4 regions of the Ectobacillus polymachus genome follow, and region 3 is predicted to be linked to each of the others. Evidence: riboswitches for the same ligand, from Rfam matches in the RefSeq annotation. Region 3 holds a riboswitch; each other region holds the start of a gene.
The links. A riboswitch is a leader RNA that binds a small molecule or an ion and turns the genes downstream of it on or off. The one in region 3 is predicted to bind S-adenosylmethionine.

Region 1: another riboswitch for S-adenosylmethionine. It lies ahead of ACM5BR_RS05560 (O-methyltransferase); the one in region 3 lies ahead of metK (methionine adenosyltransferase).
Region 2: another riboswitch for S-adenosylmethionine. It lies ahead of ACM5BR_RS08385 (methionine biosynthesis PLP-dependent protein); the one in region 3 lies ahead of metK (methionine adenosyltransferase).
Region 4: another riboswitch for S-adenosylmethionine. It lies ahead of ACM5BR_RS11250 (bifunctional O-acetylhomoserine aminocarboxypropyltransferase/cysteine synthase); the one in region 3 lies ahead of metK (methionine adenosyltransferase).

The regions. Positions count from the first base shown of each region.
Region 1 is NZ_JBLREB010000001.1:1,095,006-1,099,351, reverse strand. It holds gene spoVAC (stage V sporulation protein AC) at 1-179, opposite strand, end outside; gene ACM5BR_RS05580 (YhcN/YlaJ family sporulation lipoprotein) at 202-594, opposite strand; gene ACM5BR_RS05575 (DUF1657 domain-containing protein) at 792-995, opposite strand; gene ACM5BR_RS05570 (hypothetical protein) at 1,311-1,469, shown strand; gene ACM5BR_RS05565 (MgtC/SapB family protein) at 1,645-2,346, opposite strand; SAM riboswitch class I at 2,612-2,718, shown strand; gene ACM5BR_RS05560 (O-methyltransferase) at 2,818-3,399, shown strand; gene ACM5BR_RS05555 (CsxC family protein) at 3,621-4,346, opposite strand, start outside.
Region 2 is NZ_JBLREB010000001.1:1,628,183-1,632,528, reverse strand. It holds gene metC (cystathionine beta-lyase) at 1-712, opposite strand, end outside; gene ACM5BR_RS08385 (methionine biosynthesis PLP-dependent protein) at 709-1,821, opposite strand; SAM riboswitch class I at 1,884-1,996, opposite strand; SAM riboswitch class I at 2,169-2,277, shown strand; gene ACM5BR_RS08380 (bifunctional homocysteine S-methyltransferase/methylenetetrahydrofolate reductase) at 2,406-4,256, shown strand; gene metH (methionine synthase) at 4,232-4,346, shown strand, end outside.
Region 3 is NZ_JBLREB010000001.1:2,037,692-2,042,037, reverse strand. It holds gene pckA (phosphoenolpyruvate carboxykinase (ATP)) at 112-1,695, opposite strand; SAM riboswitch class I at 1,907-2,019, shown strand; gene metK (methionine adenosyltransferase) at 2,156-3,355, shown strand; gene ACM5BR_RS10425 (MDR family MFS transporter) at 3,482-4,346, opposite strand, start outside.
Region 4 is NZ_JBLREB010000002.1:133,072-137,417, reverse strand. It holds gene metA (homoserine O-acetyltransferase MetA) at 57-962, opposite strand; gene ACM5BR_RS11250 (bifunctional O-acetylhomoserine aminocarboxypropyltransferase/cysteine synthase) at 943-2,244, opposite strand; SAM riboswitch class I at 2,339-2,443, opposite strand; gene ACM5BR_RS11245 (YolD-like family protein) at 2,707-3,009, shown strand; gene ACM5BR_RS11240 (FHA domain-containing protein) at 3,060-3,755, opposite strand; gene ACM5BR_RS11235 (hypothetical protein) at 3,777-3,956, opposite strand; gene ACM5BR_RS11230 (MMPL family transporter) at 4,263-4,346, opposite strand, start outside.

The DNA.
Region 1 (4,346 bases), 940 kb from region 3:
GTAAAGTCAAAAAAGTTTGTATAAAATGTTGCTATAAACTGACCGATTAAACAGATAAACCCGCCAACAAAAAATGCTTTGACACAGTTTTTGAATATGGGTCGTTTTGTTTCATACTCCTTTGCGAGCGTTTGATATTCTTGCTGCACAGGTGTCATATTTTTTTGTTTACTTGCCATTTTCTATCACCATTCCAATTCGTTATGTATCAGAATTCATTTCCGACTCGATTTTTTTTGCTTTTTTTGCAATTACAACAGCGTTAACTTCTTTCTTATTCACATCATTCTGCAGCTGCCCTACCAACTTATAAATTTTACTGTCTAAGCTAATGTGATATTGGTAGGTAGGAAAGGATGCCTTTAATTGCTTTGAAATTTCATCTCGCAATGAGTTTAATTGTAATCGTTTAAATTGAGTAGGTTTAGCAGCTACATAAAGATTATTTCCTATATTTACAGCCTTTACGTCTACAATCCCGTTAATGGCAGATATTTGTTTTTGCGCCTGCATAGATGGGGATTGGTCATCGATTGTACTTACATTGGATACTTGTATGTTTTTTTCTTTTGTAGTTTTATATTCTTTTTGCATCGCACATCCTAATAAGAAGCTTGGTAACAGTAGAAATATGACGCAGCACGGGAGCAGCTTTGTTTTTAACATACGATCAGTCCATTTCGTAATAGGATAGCAGGATAGGTTGGAGAAAAAGGGTGATGATGTATCACCCTTTTTCTTAATTTGTAAAATTAATACATAATCCATAAGCGAAAAATGGTTTAAGAAAGTTAGGCCTTATATTGCGGCTCTTCTTGTTCCACATCGTGTACACGCGGTGCCAAAGTATCAATGACCGTTTGGGTCTGCTGAGCAGCATTTTTATAGGTTTGCTTTGCTTGTTGGTTATCAGTAGCAAGTGCAAATCCTTCAAGGCTAGCTTGTGCACTTTTTAATCCAGAAACCGTTTGTTTTAATTGATTAATTACTGTCATTCGTCAATTCCTCCTTACGTGAATTTAAAGTCAAATATAGAATGTACGTTTCTTGGTAAATCTATAATTGTAAAATATTCCATTTGGATAGTTGTAAAAGTGGAAAATAAAACCAGATGATTGTATAGAGGAGTTTATAGTATATTCGTCTGGATTTTGCAAAAGATACTATGTAGTGAAAAACGAATATTAATAGGTTTGTTTCTCTTGTCCTTTTCATGTAGTAGTAAGAAAATTGCCTATTCCTATTACAATTGTCCAGAATAACGTAATTATGTATACAACATGCAAGAATGAAAAGGAGGGAAACAAGCAATGAGTGATGAGCGAATTATAGGAGGTTTTGGTCGTCCGTTTTTCGGAGGCTTTGGGGGATTAGCGACGGGGGCATTGCTAACACCTGGATATGGTTATGGTTATCCATATCCGTATTATCCGTATGATATGTATGGCTATGTATATCAAGTGTATTAAGAGGAATGTAGGATTAGGAAAATTTGAATACGCAAGACCTAAAAACTATTATTTAAGAAAACACCATCTGAAAAAAACAGATGGTGTTGTTTTTGAATTCGCTATTTTGTTATTATCGCAGACAGTAAGGGGATTAAGATATGAAAGGGATCACAAAGTATAACGGATGTTCATCTTAATCGCCTTCTTGCTCTGAAAGGGTTTTCCATCCAATTGCGATAATATCATGTTCAAGTTTTAATTTACTAACAATTTGTTCGATTAGCAGGGCTTTCGACTGATCGCTATGAAGCAAAGCCATTATGGATACTTTACTTCCACTTTCAATTTCCTCACTATACAGTTCTTGTAAGGCTATTCCTTCTGAAAGTATCATTTTAGATAAAGCAGTACGTATAACGGTTTCATGTTCATGTAGACAAGTGATATTCACTTCATAGAAGAGATTTTCTTGCGACTGATCCTTTGATTTTCTATTCATGAATAACGCAATAGGACGAAGGAGAACATTTGCTAATACTACGCCAATTGCACCTATAATACTCAGTTTCATAAATCCTGCTCCAACTAATGTACCAACGGCTGCAGAACACCAAAGAGTAGCAGCTGTATTTAATCCGCGAACGCTAAACCCTTCTCGTATGATCACACCGCCGCCTAGAAAGCCGACGCCACTCACTACTTGTGCGGCAATTCGAGTTGGACTATTATCTCCTGTTGACATAACCGATAAAATGACGAATAAACATGCTCCAAGGGAAACAAGAGCATTTGTACGTATTCCAGCCATTCGGTGACGCCATTGTCGTTCGGTACCGATACATGCACCGGTAAGTATAGCTACAAGCAGCCGAATTGTCATATCTTGCCACGCCATTTGCTTCATCTCCATAGAAAAATATAGGTAAGATAGATAGAAATTACCTTTGTAATCAATATACGTATTATGAACGAATAAGTCCTGTAACGTCAACTGTATTCCAAGTTTAGGGCATAACGGAAATGGCGAGGGGGGAGTTTCACTTTATTAATTATTGTTATTCGAATCGTAGAGTATCAGATTGACGAAAGTGACAAAACGATTTATTATAAATTATACTTAATTGTATAGTATATCCAATTATATCTGTATTGAATATGAATTCTTATCTAGAGAGGTGGAGGGATTGGCCCTTTGAAGCCTCAGCAACCCCTAATATCGTTAGGAAGGTGCTAATTCCAGCAGAGCAAATGCTTTGGGAGATAAGAGGTCGAATCCGTGAACGCGTGGCCTCTTAATAAAGAGGCCACTTTTTATTTTGTTTTATAACTTGAATCTTAGGAATATTCATGGAAGGGGCTATGTAAAATGGAAAAAGAGACGCTGATGAAATCACTAAGCCTTTACGATAAAATTGTAGAACATTCGAAATTACAGGGATTTCATCAATCTTGTGACCCAAAGACGGGGTATCTACTAAAAGGATTAGCATCATCAAAAGCAAAGGGGAAATTTTTAGAACTTGGAACGGGATCTGGTGCATCCGCAGCATGGATTGTAGATGGAATGGATGGGGATAGTACGCTCATAACGGTGGATATAAATCCGCAATTGTTAGACATTGCAAAAACCTATTTAGGGAATGATAAACGAATTTCTTTTCGATGTGAGGACGGTGCAATATTTATTCGAAATATGGAAGAGACATTCGATTTTATTTTTGCAGATACATGGCCAGGGAAATTTGAACTGTTGGATAAGACATTAGACCATTTAAACGTAGGAGGATTTTACGTCATTCATGATTTACTTCCGGATAGGAGTGTACCTGAGGAATACAGAATTAAAGCACCTAAGCTTCTTAATAAATTAAGAGAAAGAAGAGATTTAGTCATAACAGAAGTAGATTGGGCAACAGGTATTCTTTTAGCGATAAAGACAATGGAGTAGTCGGTTCGTATAAAAACCCCTTCACCAGATAAAAAGGAGTCAGTACATAAACGGGTATAGAAAGTATAATGAGCAGCAGGCTATGTATTTTGCGTTTGTCTTAAAGAATGAGTATCTATTATAAGACATTCACACATATATGGCATTTAAACGCAAGTACAAAAAGGACCTGTTTAAAAGAAACGGATCCTTTTTGTCTTAAATATGTTGAGGAAACTCCATTAAGATGCTGGAGGAGTGAGTCCCTCAAGCCTAGGTACTACTGGAACAGCTTCAATGGCAAGCTGCTGATTTTGTAATACTTTTATAGTAAGTTCCAGGACGATTTTTTCTGTCAACGTGCTAAAAGGTGCCTCAGGAGTTGCCACCGTTGGTGAAAAATCAAGTTCAAAGAAGTTTGCAGCTACTAACTCACCGAATGGCTGTTCATTGAATTTGACAAGATTTTGGAAGAAAAATTTATCCAAACGAGCATTTAAGTTGTTTGTTTCACTAAGGAAATTAGCCTCGGCAGTTTCAGAAATACCGATGATTGGAAAATTGTTAAAATGTAATATGTCTGTAAAACCAGAAAAATTAATATCGACCACTCTATCTTGAAGTGCTGTAGTACATCCAGCGCTACTCCCTGACGTAGTATATTCAATATTTTTTCGAATATGCCCTGCTACAAATAATTTAGCTCTTCTCACGTTAAAAAAGTCAGTTTCATCAATACGAGTAAATGCAACTGGAATAAGTTTCACTTGATCCAGAAATACATTTTTTTTCACTCTTTTAATTTCAGTTGCTGCAGGCGTAAGGGTAATCGTCGCCTCTAAAGGAATTTGGATTGTTGTCTCTACCGTAACAACAGGAACCTTAATAAATGCCGTAACAGCGAATCCAGTAACTGTGGGAGTATTTATATTCGTAAATGAACTAAGAGGTGTTGTATTTACTGTACA
Region 2 (4,346 bases), 410 kb from region 3:
CATGCGGCCCTAGGATGGCACCAAATGCATTTTGTAAAAAGGCAAGGCGCTCGCCAAGTTTTTCATCCTGTACGACTGCTAATCCTGCTGTAACATCACTATGGCCGGAAATAAACTTCGTTGCACTATGTAACACAATGTCAGCTCCTAACGCAAGCGGTTGCTGCAGAAGAGGTGTTAAGAACGTATTATCAACAAAAGTAAGAGCACCGATTCGTTTTGCTAGGCTTGTTATTTTCCTGATATCTGTAATTTTTAAAAGAGGATTAGATGGTGTTTCAATATAGAATAATTTTGTGTTTGGTAATATCGCTTTCGTAACTGCTTCCATATTTGTCATATCTACAAATGTATGGGAGATCCCGTATCGAGATAAAACATTTGTAATGATTCGATATGTACCGCCGTATACATCCTCTGAAATTAAGACATGATCACCCTGGGATAAAAGTAAAAAGCATGTGGAGATGGCAGCCATTCCCGATGAAAATGCAAAGCCTCTCGTGCCTCCTTCTAATTCAGCGATGGTTTCTTCTAATGCTTCCCGAGTCGGATTTCCAGAACGACTGTAATCGTATTTTCCAAACTTATCCACGCTTAGCTGGTGAAATGTACTTGTGTTGTAGATGGGAACGCTCACTGCCCCTGTCTGTGTTTCAACTTTGTGATTGTTATGAAGTAATTTTGTTTGTAAAGAAAAGGATGGATTCATGCTCCTACCTCCTTATGAAGAGTATCAAACGCTTGCCTTAAATCTGTAAGTAAATCGGCTATATGTTCAATTCCAACTGAAAAACGTAACAGCCGATTACAAATACCTCTCTCGTTTCGAATTTCAAATGGAATATCGGCGTGTGTTTGAGTAGCAGGATAGGTGATAAAACTTTCAATTCCTCCAAGGCTCTCTGCAAATGTAATAAGAGCTAGCGATTGTAGGAATGGATTAATCCATTCTTCTCGCTGCAGCCGAAAGGATAGCATGCCTCCATGCCCAGGATAGAGTACATCAGTCACCTCATTTGCTTTTTGCAAAAAATCAACGATTACTTTAGCATTTTCTTCATGCTTGCTCATTCGAAGAGCTAATGTTTTCATTCCGCGCATAAGCAACCATGAATCGAATGGACTAAGTACTGCTCCGGAGGAATTGTGATAGTAGCCGAGTGTTTCGCACAATGCAGTTCCTTTTGCCACAACAAGGCCGGATAATACATCGTTATGTCCTCCTAAATATTTTGTTGCACTATGAACAACGATGTTAGCACCAAGATGAAGAGGCTTTTGCAGAATGGGTGTATAAAATGTATTATCAACGATGAGAAGAAGATTGTGCTGCTGGCTAATGGCAGCAATTTCCTCAATATCAGCAACTTGCATTAGTGGATTTGTAGGAGTTTCTAGAAAGATTGCCTTTGTTTGAGGAGATAGTACCTTGGTAATTTCAGTGAGATCTTGTATGTTCACGTATCTACATCGAATATTCCATTTTTCTTCGTAATCACGCAATAGCCGAAATGTGCCTCCATATAAATCCTCTGCAACAATGAGTTCATCTCCTGCTTGAAATAAGGATAGAACGAGCGTAATCGCAGCCATTCCTGAGCTACATGCAAAGCCTTGATCACCTTCTTCTAAATCGGCAATTGTTTTTTCTAATATGTTTCGAGTAGGATTTCCCGTTCGAATATAATCATAGCCGCTAGATTTTCCAATTCCTTCGTGACGATAAGCAGTTGAGAAATATACGGGTACGTTTACAGTTCCGGTACACTCTTCACTTCTGTTGCCAATTTGTGCAAGCTTTGTTTCTATCCGTTTCATGTTTCATCCTCCTCTAATGTAAAAAAGCCTTCTCATAAGAAGAAGGCTTTTTGGATTATACCTTCTTATCTGTCAAATTCATTGTGAATTTGCTGGAATTAGCACCGTATTAACAGGGTTGTTAATGGTTGCTGAGGCTTCGCAGGGCCAGTCCCTCTGCCTCTCTTGATAAGAATATATGAAATTGTTAAGGCTTTTTAATACTGTATATCAAAGTAGATAGAAAATGCAATTGTTTTTTGTGTATTCAGAAAAAAATATTTTTTCTGAAAATGAATTGACGATTTGCTGTCGTACATGATAAATTAATTGAAAAATTATTCACTTACAAGCTAGCAGATTTGAAACTCTTATCGAGAGTGGTGGAGGGATAGGCCCTATGAAGCCCGGCAACCTTCAAACGAATGTTTGAAACGGTGCTACAACCTGCAAAACAATGGTTTTGCGTGATAAGAGGAGGAAACAAAGGATCCCCCTCTTCTTTGAAGTGGGGGATCCTTTGTTTGATAAAATGAAACATTCTAAAAGTAGGGGTTTCTTTCATCTCCCTCTTTTGGGTTAGCAGAATATGGGGAGTGTGACATATGGGCAACTTAGTAGATAGTCTTGGGCAGGGGATCCTGATAGGAGATGGAGCGATGGGAACAATGCTCCATTCATACGGTTTGCAAAGCTGCTTTGAAGAGTTGAATGTAACAGAGCCTGAAAGAATTACTGAAATCCATAGGCTGTACGTGGAAGCAGGAGCAGATGTCATTCAAACACATACATACGGAGCCAACGAAGGGAAACTTCGTATGTATGGTTTAGAAAATGAAGTAAAAAAAATAAATCGAGAAGCAGTTCGAAATGCTAGAAAAGCTGCGAAAGCGAATACGATTGTACTTGGAACAATTGGTGGTATGAAGCATATAGGATCTGTTATGACTACAGAAGTTGAGCGGGAATTTATGCTTATGGAGCAAGCTAGCGCACTATTGGAAGAAGGGGCCGATGCTCTTCTTCTAGAAACGTTTTACGATGAAGTTGAACTCTATCACGCACTTGGCGTATTACGGAAGGCAACGAATCTGCCGATTGTAGCACAAGTAGCCTTACACGAAGCAGGGCTTACACAAAGTGGACGATTCATCGAACAAGTATTAGATGAATTACAGCAAAAAGGAGCCGACGTTGTTGGATTAAATTGCCACTTGGGACCGCTGCGCATGATTGAATCATTAGAAACAGTATCCTTACCTAGTAAAGGATACTTATCCGCATACCCAAATGCTGGATTGCCAAAATATGATAATGGACGCTATGAGTACAAAGGTACTGCAGATTATTTTGAACAGATGGCTAAGAGGTTTATCGAGCAAGGTGTACGATTGCTTGGAGGCTGCTGCGGTACGACGCCAGAACATATTCGAGCAATGAGACACGCATTGAATGGTGAAGCGCCAGTTAACGAGAAGAAGATTAAGCATCGTCCTTCACCTATTGTCACAATACAGCCTATAACAGCAGTAGTATCTTCTTTGGCTGAAAAGGCGAAACGTGAAACAACGGTTATTGTTGAATTAGATCCACCAAAACAATTGCAAACACAACGATTTTTTGAAGGAGCAAAGGCTTTAAAACGAGCAGGAGCAGATGCAATTACTCTTGCTGACAATTCACTAGCCAGCCCGCGTATCTCAAATATGGCAATGGGGGCACTCCTTAGACGTTATGATATTCCAGTTCTCGCACATTTAACATGTCGTGATCATAATTTAATTGGTTTACATTCGCACTTGTTAGGTTTGTCTTCCTTAGGCATACATGAAGTATTAGCGCTAACGGGAGATCCGGCAAGAGTTGGAGATTTTCCAGGAGCAACATCAGTATTCGATGTATCCTCATTCGAATTAATTCGGATGATAAAGGAGTTAAATGATGGGCGCTCACCATTAGGTAAATCTATCGGCGTTCCGACATCTTTTTCAGTTGCAGCTGCCTTTAATCCGAATGTTCGATACATTGACGGGGCAGTTCGAAGGATGGAGAAAAAAATTGCTGCCGGTGCGGACTATTTTTTAACACAACCAATTTTTGATAAAGAAGTGTTACGAAAAACCTACGAAGCAGTAAAAGATTTTAAAACGCCAATATTTATTGGAATCATGCCACTCGTTAGTAAACGAAATGCAGATTTTTTGCATTACGAAGTACCAGGAATTACGTTACCAGATGAAGTAAGAAAACGGATGGATAATCATCTAGCTCCTGAGAATGCGGTAGAGGAAGGGTTAAAGATTGCAAAAGAACTAATTGATGAGGCAATGAAGTTATTTCATGGTGTGTATATCATCACTCCATTTCAAAAATTTGAGATATCAGAAGAACTCGTACGATATATAAAAGTAAGAAGAAAGGGAGCAACGACATGCGGGGAATTGAACAAGCATTAGAGGAACGAATTTTACTTCTGGACGGAGCTATGGGAACGATGATACAACAGGCAAATTTAACTGCTGTAGATTTTGGCGGAGAGGAATTTG
Region 3 (4,346 bases):
GTGCCCGAGATAAAATGGCAGTCATATGACTGCTTTTTTTATTAGGATAAATAGAAAGAAAAGGAATGACCTCTATAGGCCATTCCTTTTCTTTCTATGCAGAAGGTTAGATTAGTAAGGACCGCCTGCTTTAATAATGTCTTCAGAAACATTAGAGAAGTTCTTGAAGTTTTCTTTGAATTTACCTGCAAGTTCCAAAGCTGTTTTCTTATAAGCTTCTTTGTCAGCCCATGTTTTTTCAGGCATTAATACTTCGTCTGGAACACCAGGTACATGAAGTGGAATTTCAAGACCAAAAATACCATCCTTCACTGTTTCTGCATTGTCTAATTCGCCGTTAAGAGCAGCTTGCACCATGGCACGAGTGTATTTAAGGTTCATACGTTTACCTACTCCGTAAACACCACCGGTCCAGCCTGTGTTAACTAAGAATACTTTGGCATTGTGTTTTTCAATCTTTTCACCAAGCATTTCAGCGTAACGAGAAGCTGGTAGTGGTAAGAAAGGAGATCCAAAGCATGTTGAGAATGTTGCTTCAGGAGTGGTAACGCCGCGTTCAGTACCTGCAAGCTTACTTGTGTAACCACTTAAGAAATGATACATAGCTTGTTCTTTCGAAAGCTTGCTGATTGGAGGAAGTACACCAGATGCGTCAGCTGTTAAGAAAATAATTGTATTTGGATGTCCTGCTACACTAGGAAGAACAATATTGTCTATTGCTTCAATTGGATAAGCTACACGAGTGTTTTCAGTTAGAGTTACATCATTGTAATCTGGAATACGAGTATGTTCGTCAACAATAACATTTTCTAAAACAGAACCAAATGTTATTGCATCATATATTTGTGGTTCTTTCTCACGAGATAAATTTACGACTTTTGCATAGCATCCGCCTTCGATGTTAAATACACCGTTATCAGACCAACCATGTTCATCATCACCGATTAGCTTACGGTCTGCATCTGCTGATAATGTTGTTTTTCCCGTTCCAGAAAGACCGAAGAATAAAGCTACATCGCCTTCCTCACCAACATTTGAAGAGCAGTGCATAGAAAAAATTTCTTGTTCAGGTAGTAAGAAGTTCATAATGGAGAAGATACCTTTTTTCATTTCACCAGCGTATTCAGTTCCGCCGATTAAAACGATTCGTTTTTCAAAGGAAACGATGATGAAAGTTTCTGAGTTTGTTCCATCAATGCTTGGATCTGCTTTGAAGTTTGGAGCAGAAACAATTGTGAATTCTGAAACATGATTTTCTAATTCAGCTTCAGTTGGACGAATAAATAATTGTTGTGCAAATAAATTATGCCAAGCATATTCGTTGATAACTTGGATTGGCATTTGATAAGCTTTATCTGCTCCTGCATAACCGTTGAATACGAATATTTCATCTTTATTTTTTAAGTATTCTATTACTTTCGCATATAATTTATCGAATATTTCTTGTGAAATTGGTTGGTTAACTGAACCCCAATCTACTTTGTTTTCTGTAATAGCATCTTTAACAATAAATTTATCTTTAGGAGATCGTCCTGTATATTTACCTGTTGCAACAGAAACAGCGCCAGCAGAAGTTAAAATGCCTTCTTTTTTCATTAAAACTTTTTCTACTAATTGAGGAACGCTTGATTGAACATGCGCGTTGCTTCCGTTAATTAGTGCTTGTAATTCAGTGTGGACATTCACAGTACTCATATACATACCATCCTTTATGTGATTTATGAAATATGATCCTCATTCTGCATTAAGTATAACATATTAACTTAAATAACGTATACTATTTATTAATATTTGTTTCTTACTTAATTTAAGTTATTCGACAAAATATGAGATTATACTGCCTCCAAATATGAAAATTTATTGACAAGCAGCTGTTTTTACTATAATATACATTTGGACGGATACTCTCTTATCCTGAGTTGGCGGAGGGACAGGCCCCATGAAGCCCAGCAACCTCACTCTCAAAGTGAAAAGGTGCTAAACCTGATGCAAGGCTAATTAAGCCTTGAACGATAAGAGTGAAAGGCAAACATGAGCAAATTTTAACCTTTCCTCAAGGGGAAAGGTTTTTTATTTTTAAAAACTGGGAATTGTAAGTATGCCACGTAACATGTAGAGATGAGTTCCGTAATAATAGAAAAAAGGGGGGTTACTAATGACAACAAAGCGTCGTCTGTTTACATCTGAGTCTGTAACTGAAGGACATCCAGATAAAATTTGTGATCAAATATCTGATAGCATTCTAGATGCCATTTTAGAGAAGGATTCAAATGCACGCGTAGCTTGTGAAACATCAGTAACAACTGGTTTAGTATTAGTTGCAGGAGAGATTACAACTTCTACTTATGTAGATATTCCTAAAATTGTTCGTGAAACAATTCGTGAAATCGGTTATAACCGTGCAAAATATGGATTTGATGCAGAAACTTGCGCTGTGCTGACTTCTATTGATGAACAATCTCCTGATATTGCAATGGGCGTAAACCAAGCTTTAGAATCTCGCGAAGGCTCTATGACAGATGCTGAAATTGAAGCAATTGGTGCCGGTGATCAAGGATTAATGTTCGGCTTTGCTTGTAATGAAACAAAAGAATTAATGCCTCTTCCTATTTCTCTTGCACATAAATTATCTCGTCGTCTAGCAGAAGTTCGTAAAGATGATATACTGTCATATTTACGTCCAGATGGTAAAACGCAAGTAACCGTAGAATACGATGAAAACAATCAGCCTGTTCGCATTGATACGATTGTAATTTCAACCCAACATCATCCTGAAATTACCCGTGAACAAATAGAGCAGGATGTTAAACAATATGTCATTCAACCAATTGTACCGGCTTATTTAATTGATGAAAAGACAAAGTACTTTATCAACCCGACAGGCCGATTTGTAATTGGCGGTCCACAAGGAGATGCTGGTCTAACAGGACGTAAAATTATTGTAGACACGTACGGTGGCTACGCACGTCATGGCGGCGGTGCATTCTCTGGTAAAGATCCTACAAAAGTAGACCGTTCAGCTGCATATGCAGCACGCTATGTGGCAAAAAATATTGTCGCTGCCGGTCTTGCAGATAAAGCAGAAGTTCAGCTTGCCTATGCAATTGGTGTAGCGCAGCCTGTGTCCATTTCCGTTGATACATTTGGAACAGGAAAAGTCTCTGAAGAAGTTCTAGTAGATTTAATTCGTGCGAATTTTGATCTTCGTCCAGCTGGAATCATTAAGATGCTTGATCTTCGACGTCCAATTTATAAGCAAACAGCAGCATACGGTCATTTTGGTCGTACTGATGTTGATCTTCCTTGGGAACAAACAGACAAGGCAGAGGATTTAAAGAAACAAGCAGGACTATAATAAAGTAATATAAGAGAAACCTCTAAGGAACATTCCCTTAGAGGTTTCTCTTTTTTTTACATTTTTATAGAATATCCATTCCCTTTGAAGATAATCCGTTTTGTTTTGCTTTTCCCTGCCACTTATTCATTTTGCGCCTTGTGTTTTGGCGTTAGTTTGTTTCTTTGAAACGGTAACTCGAGAATTTCCCATAAATAGAATAGCAATGAAGGCAACAGCAATTGCAATCAAAGCAAGTGTAAATACATGCGTAATAGAAGAAGACATGGCTGCCACAATTTTATCTAAAATCGGAGCAGGAATTTTACTTCGCATACTCGTTTCAAAAATGGAACGAGAATCTCCAATCGCACCAAGTGGATTTGTACCCATTCCTTGAAAGGCATCCTTTAAGTTGTTTGTAAATGCATTACTTTGAATCGATCCGAAAATCGTAACACCTAGAGTCATACCTAATGAACGGAAAAAGGAGTTCGTAGAATTTGCTGAACCGCGATGGTGTGGTTCAATATTATGAACAGATGATGTTGGAAGTAATGAAAATGAAAATCCAACGCCAAAGCCAGCTACGATCATATAGATTGTGACAAGTGTACGTGCTGTTAGCGGAGTTAATGTGCTGAGAAGGTACATTCCCGTAAAAAAGAATACGACAGAAAGAAGCATTAAGTTTCGATAACTTGTTTTCGTTAAAAACGCACCTGCAATTGCGCTACCTACAACGGATCCTAACATCATTGGAGTTAAGATAAGTCCGGCATTTGTAGCAGATCCTCCATAGACGGCTTGAACAAAGATAGGAATAAATACGGTTAAAATGATAAAGGTTGCACCATATAAAAACGCAATTATTTGTGATATCGCAAATATACGACGTTTAAACATCCAAAATGAAATAATCGGATCTTTCACTTTTGTTTCAACGATAAGAAAAATGATAAAGAAAAGGCCGAACGATACGAATAGAGATATGATTTGAGTAGAGTTCCAT
Region 4 (4,346 bases), on a different contig from region 3:
CCTTTGCTAACCCTCGGTGGGGGATGAGAGAACCCCCCACCGAGGGAAGTTTCACTTTATATTTGATAAGGCGTTTCTTGATAGACGTAGTAATTTAACCAGTTAGAAAAGAGCAGGCTACCGTGACTTCTCCACGTAACATATGGAGTTTGCTTTGGATCATCGTTACGGTAGTAATGCTTCGGCACTGCAATAGATAGTCCCCTGTCTTGATCTCGATCATATTCTCCTTTTAGCGTATTACGTGAATATTCACTATGACCTAGGACAAAAATATTCTTCCCTCCGCTATCTGCTACAAGATGTACACCTGCTTCTTTTGATTGCGCAAGTAATTGCAGCTCTGGCACGCGGGCAATATCCTCCGCTCTTACTTCGGTATGTCGTGAATGAGGTGCATAAAACTGTTCGTCAAAGCCTCGTAGCAGGTTCACGTAATCTCCTTGCAGCTCATGCTCAAACACCCCGAACATCTTCTCTTCAAGTGTATATTTCGGTATGCCGTAATGATAATACAAGCCTGCCTGTGCTCCCCAACAAATATGCAAGGTAGATGTTACATTCGTAACGGAAAATTCCATAATTCGTTTTAGTTCCTCCCAATAATCGACATCTTCAAATGGGAGAAGCTCTACAGGAGCACCAGTAATAATGAGGCCATCAAATCGCTGATTTTCCACTTCGCGAAAGGTAGAATAAAAGCTTGTGAGATGTTCTTGCGATACATTTTTGGATGTATGTGATTCCATGTGTAACAATTGTATATCAACTTGAAGCGGCGTATTTCCAAGTAGGCGTAGCAGCTGTGCTTCTGTTTCCTGCTTTGTAGGCATTAAATTTAAAATCGCGATTTTCAACGGTCGAATATCTTGCGAGGAGGCACGCTCCTTCGTCATCACAAAAATATTCTCGTTTTGCAGGATTTTACGTGCTGGTAAATCCTTATCCACGATTATTGGCATATTTTTTTCCTCCAGCTAAAGCTTGATCTAAATCAGCAATAATATCGGTTACATCTTCAATCCCTACCGATAGACGAATTAAATCAGGTGTAACACCACATCCGCGTTGCTGTTCTTCGGTAAGCTGACGGTGCGTTGTACTAGCAGGGTGAATGACAAGTGTTCTTGCATCTGCTACATGGGTAACAAGCGTTGCAAGCTTTAATTCTTTAATAAAGTCAGAAGCTGCCTCTATGCCGCCCTTTACACCAAAGGCAATCACGCCGCTTGCACCTTTAGGTAAATATTTTGAACTGCGCTCATAATATTTACTGCTTTCTAAGCCAGGATAGCTTACCCAGCTTACTCTTTCATCCTTTTCTAGCCATTTTGCTATCGCTAGCGCATTTTGGCTGTGACGTTCCATACGTAAATGTAATGTTTCAAGGCCTATATTTGTTAAGTAGGCATTGAATGGGCTAATACAGTTACCAAAATCACGAAGAAGCTGAACGCGTGCCTTTACGATATAGGCAGCTGCTCCGAAGTCCTTCAAATATTGCACGCCGTGATAACTTTCATCTGGCAGGACAAGTTCTGGATACTTTCCGTTATCCCAGTTAAAGTTTCCGCCGTCAATTACGACTCCGCCTACTGAGCTTGCATGCCCATCAATATATTTCGTAGTTGAATGAACCACGATATTTGCTCCATGAGCAAATGGCTGGCACAAATACGGAGAAGCTAACGTATTATCAATGATAAGCGGAATATCTAGTTCTTTTGCAGCCGCTGAAAATACTTCAAAATTTAGTACATTAATAGCAGGGTTACCGATTGATTCGCCATAAAGGAGCTTTGTCTTGCTTGTTGCAAGTTTAACAATATCTTCTACCGACAGCTCTGGATCAAAGAATGTAACATCAATGCCAAGCTTACGTAAACTGACAGCAAATAGATTGTGAGTACCTCCGTAAACGGTAGATGAGCACAAAATATGATCGCCTGCTCCAGCGATATTTAATACTGCTAATTGAATCGCTGCTTGACCAGAAGCGGTTGCTACAGCACCAACGCCGCCCTCGAGCTGACTTAGCTTCGTTTCGAAAGCTGCAACGGTTGGATTTGCAATTCGTGTATAAATATAACCTTCAGCACGTAAATCAAATAGAGCTGCTAAATCCTCAGGTGTATCATATTTATACGTTGTGCTTTGATATAACGGCAGCACACGTGGTTCTCCATTTTTAGGCGTATAGCCTCCCTGTACACAAATCGTTCCCTTGTTCCATGTTTCTCCCATCATGTTCACCCTTCCTCTTTATTTAAATTAAAAGGGCTGCTTCCTACCCAAAAAGGTAAAAGAAGCAGCCCGAATTCGCACATGACTGTGTAATCTCTTATCTTTCAGAGCAAAACCTGCAGGATTTGGCACAATTCCGGTTTACGGCTGTTGCCAAGGCTTCAAAGGGCCTGATCCCTCCACCTATTCTCGATAAGACATATGAAATTATTTACATTCTATATAACTATTAACCTTATGTCAATATATTTTCTGAATTATTTGATATATTATTTTTTCTGACTATTCCGTAAGCAAAGAAAAAAAGATATATTCGATTTCTTACACGATGCTTGTAAATACTAAATCACGAAATACTTTTGCAAGGTTCCTAGGACTATATAACTTTCAACAATCACTTGCATAATCCCCATAAAAAAAGGTAAAATAAGAACAAATGTTCGATTAAAAGGAGCGATTTCTGTGAAGTGTAATCAGGAGGCGTGGAATGGCGAAGTCTTTCATTATGAATCTGGAGGCAATCTAGAACGATCCGTTACACCGGAGACAAACATCAGCTTCGAAATCATGATTTGTGAAGCAATGGAACATAATCAGTATGTATCCTTTGATTATCGTCATCATGGCGTAATTTCCCATTTAACAGGACGTGTTCATCATTACAATGAAAGGCAGCAATGCCTACATATTATTGATACAGCCGGTAAAGCTCGGTATATTTTTACGGAAGCTGTCGTACACCTAGAAATATGCAAAGAATGGTGACCATGGTCTTACGCAGCGAAATAAATAACAGGCGCACCCGCGTGCGCCTGTTATTCCATATCATGCGAATTGCTTCTAGACATTCTAAATCCATTTCGTAATACCGATTCAATTTTTAAATATCCTTTTATTTTCACCCGAAGACGATAAATCAGCGAATTCATCTCTTCTGTTCCGACATATACATTATCTGATAATGTCCGTTCAGGCCAAACAGCAGCAATAATCTGCTGCTTGCTAACAAACTCATTCAAATGATTCGCCATTACTTTACAGCAAGCATACTCTTTTTGTGATAATTTGATGCTAGTATCCTGAAGATATATGGTTTGCGCGATATCATCCATTTCAAGTACGTCCTTATGTAAATGATAAGCAAGGAGTTCTCCTGGAATTTCCATCGTTTCATCATAGTCTTTTTCCAGCTGTAATTCGATGAGCCCATTCGCTAATGTAATCGTATCCGAGTCATTTAATGGGTATATTTCAAATGGAACCAGTGCTTCTCTATTTAACTCTGTTCCATGCTTACTTCCTAAATCCTGAATGGTCATCTTGCCTTCCTTTATAAAAATGACGAAATGTTTACGTGAAACAAATTGATTGTGAATAGAGAAATCCGGCTCGTACGAAGGATTCACACGCCCTATCACAGTTTGCGGTTTATCTAAATAAATAAACGCACCTGCCTGATACGAATCACCCTGCTTTAAAATCAATTTATGACAATTTTGAATTTGATTCATATTTTACTCATCCTTAATACTTCAATTATCGAAATGAAGTTCTAACTCCTGGGCGATGTGTATAGGATGACTTAACATGTCGTTTTCACTTAAAGATCGAGATTCTTCAGGAAACGGCGTCGTAGATGTTTCTTGTATGTACCATTCCCATCCACGTCCAATAGTTAGAACAACAATCAGCGTAATCATTATTTTACGCATTTGTTCCCCTCCTTACAATACCTCGTTTACTAGCATTGTATGAAAGATACACGATCGCCTCAATAGAAAAACAATGATAATTCAATAATAATTTTCAAAAAATTACTGGTTAAGCTTTTGCAATATGTGGAGTGATGCCGAGTTATTTCTAAAGAGGGGATAAATATTACATTAAGATAAGGATTAACCCTTGCTGCGTCTGATATGAATAGCGATAAATCGCGGATAAAGCATCCTATACTAGAATAGGAAAATACCTCCGATTCACAATGAAACGGAGGTACTTTTGTTATCTCTCTACCTTTTTTATTTCCCTATATCATTCTGTTTTTCAGTTGGCAAGTTCCGATCAAATGGGAACCAGTTTGCACGTCCAAATAGCTTCACCAT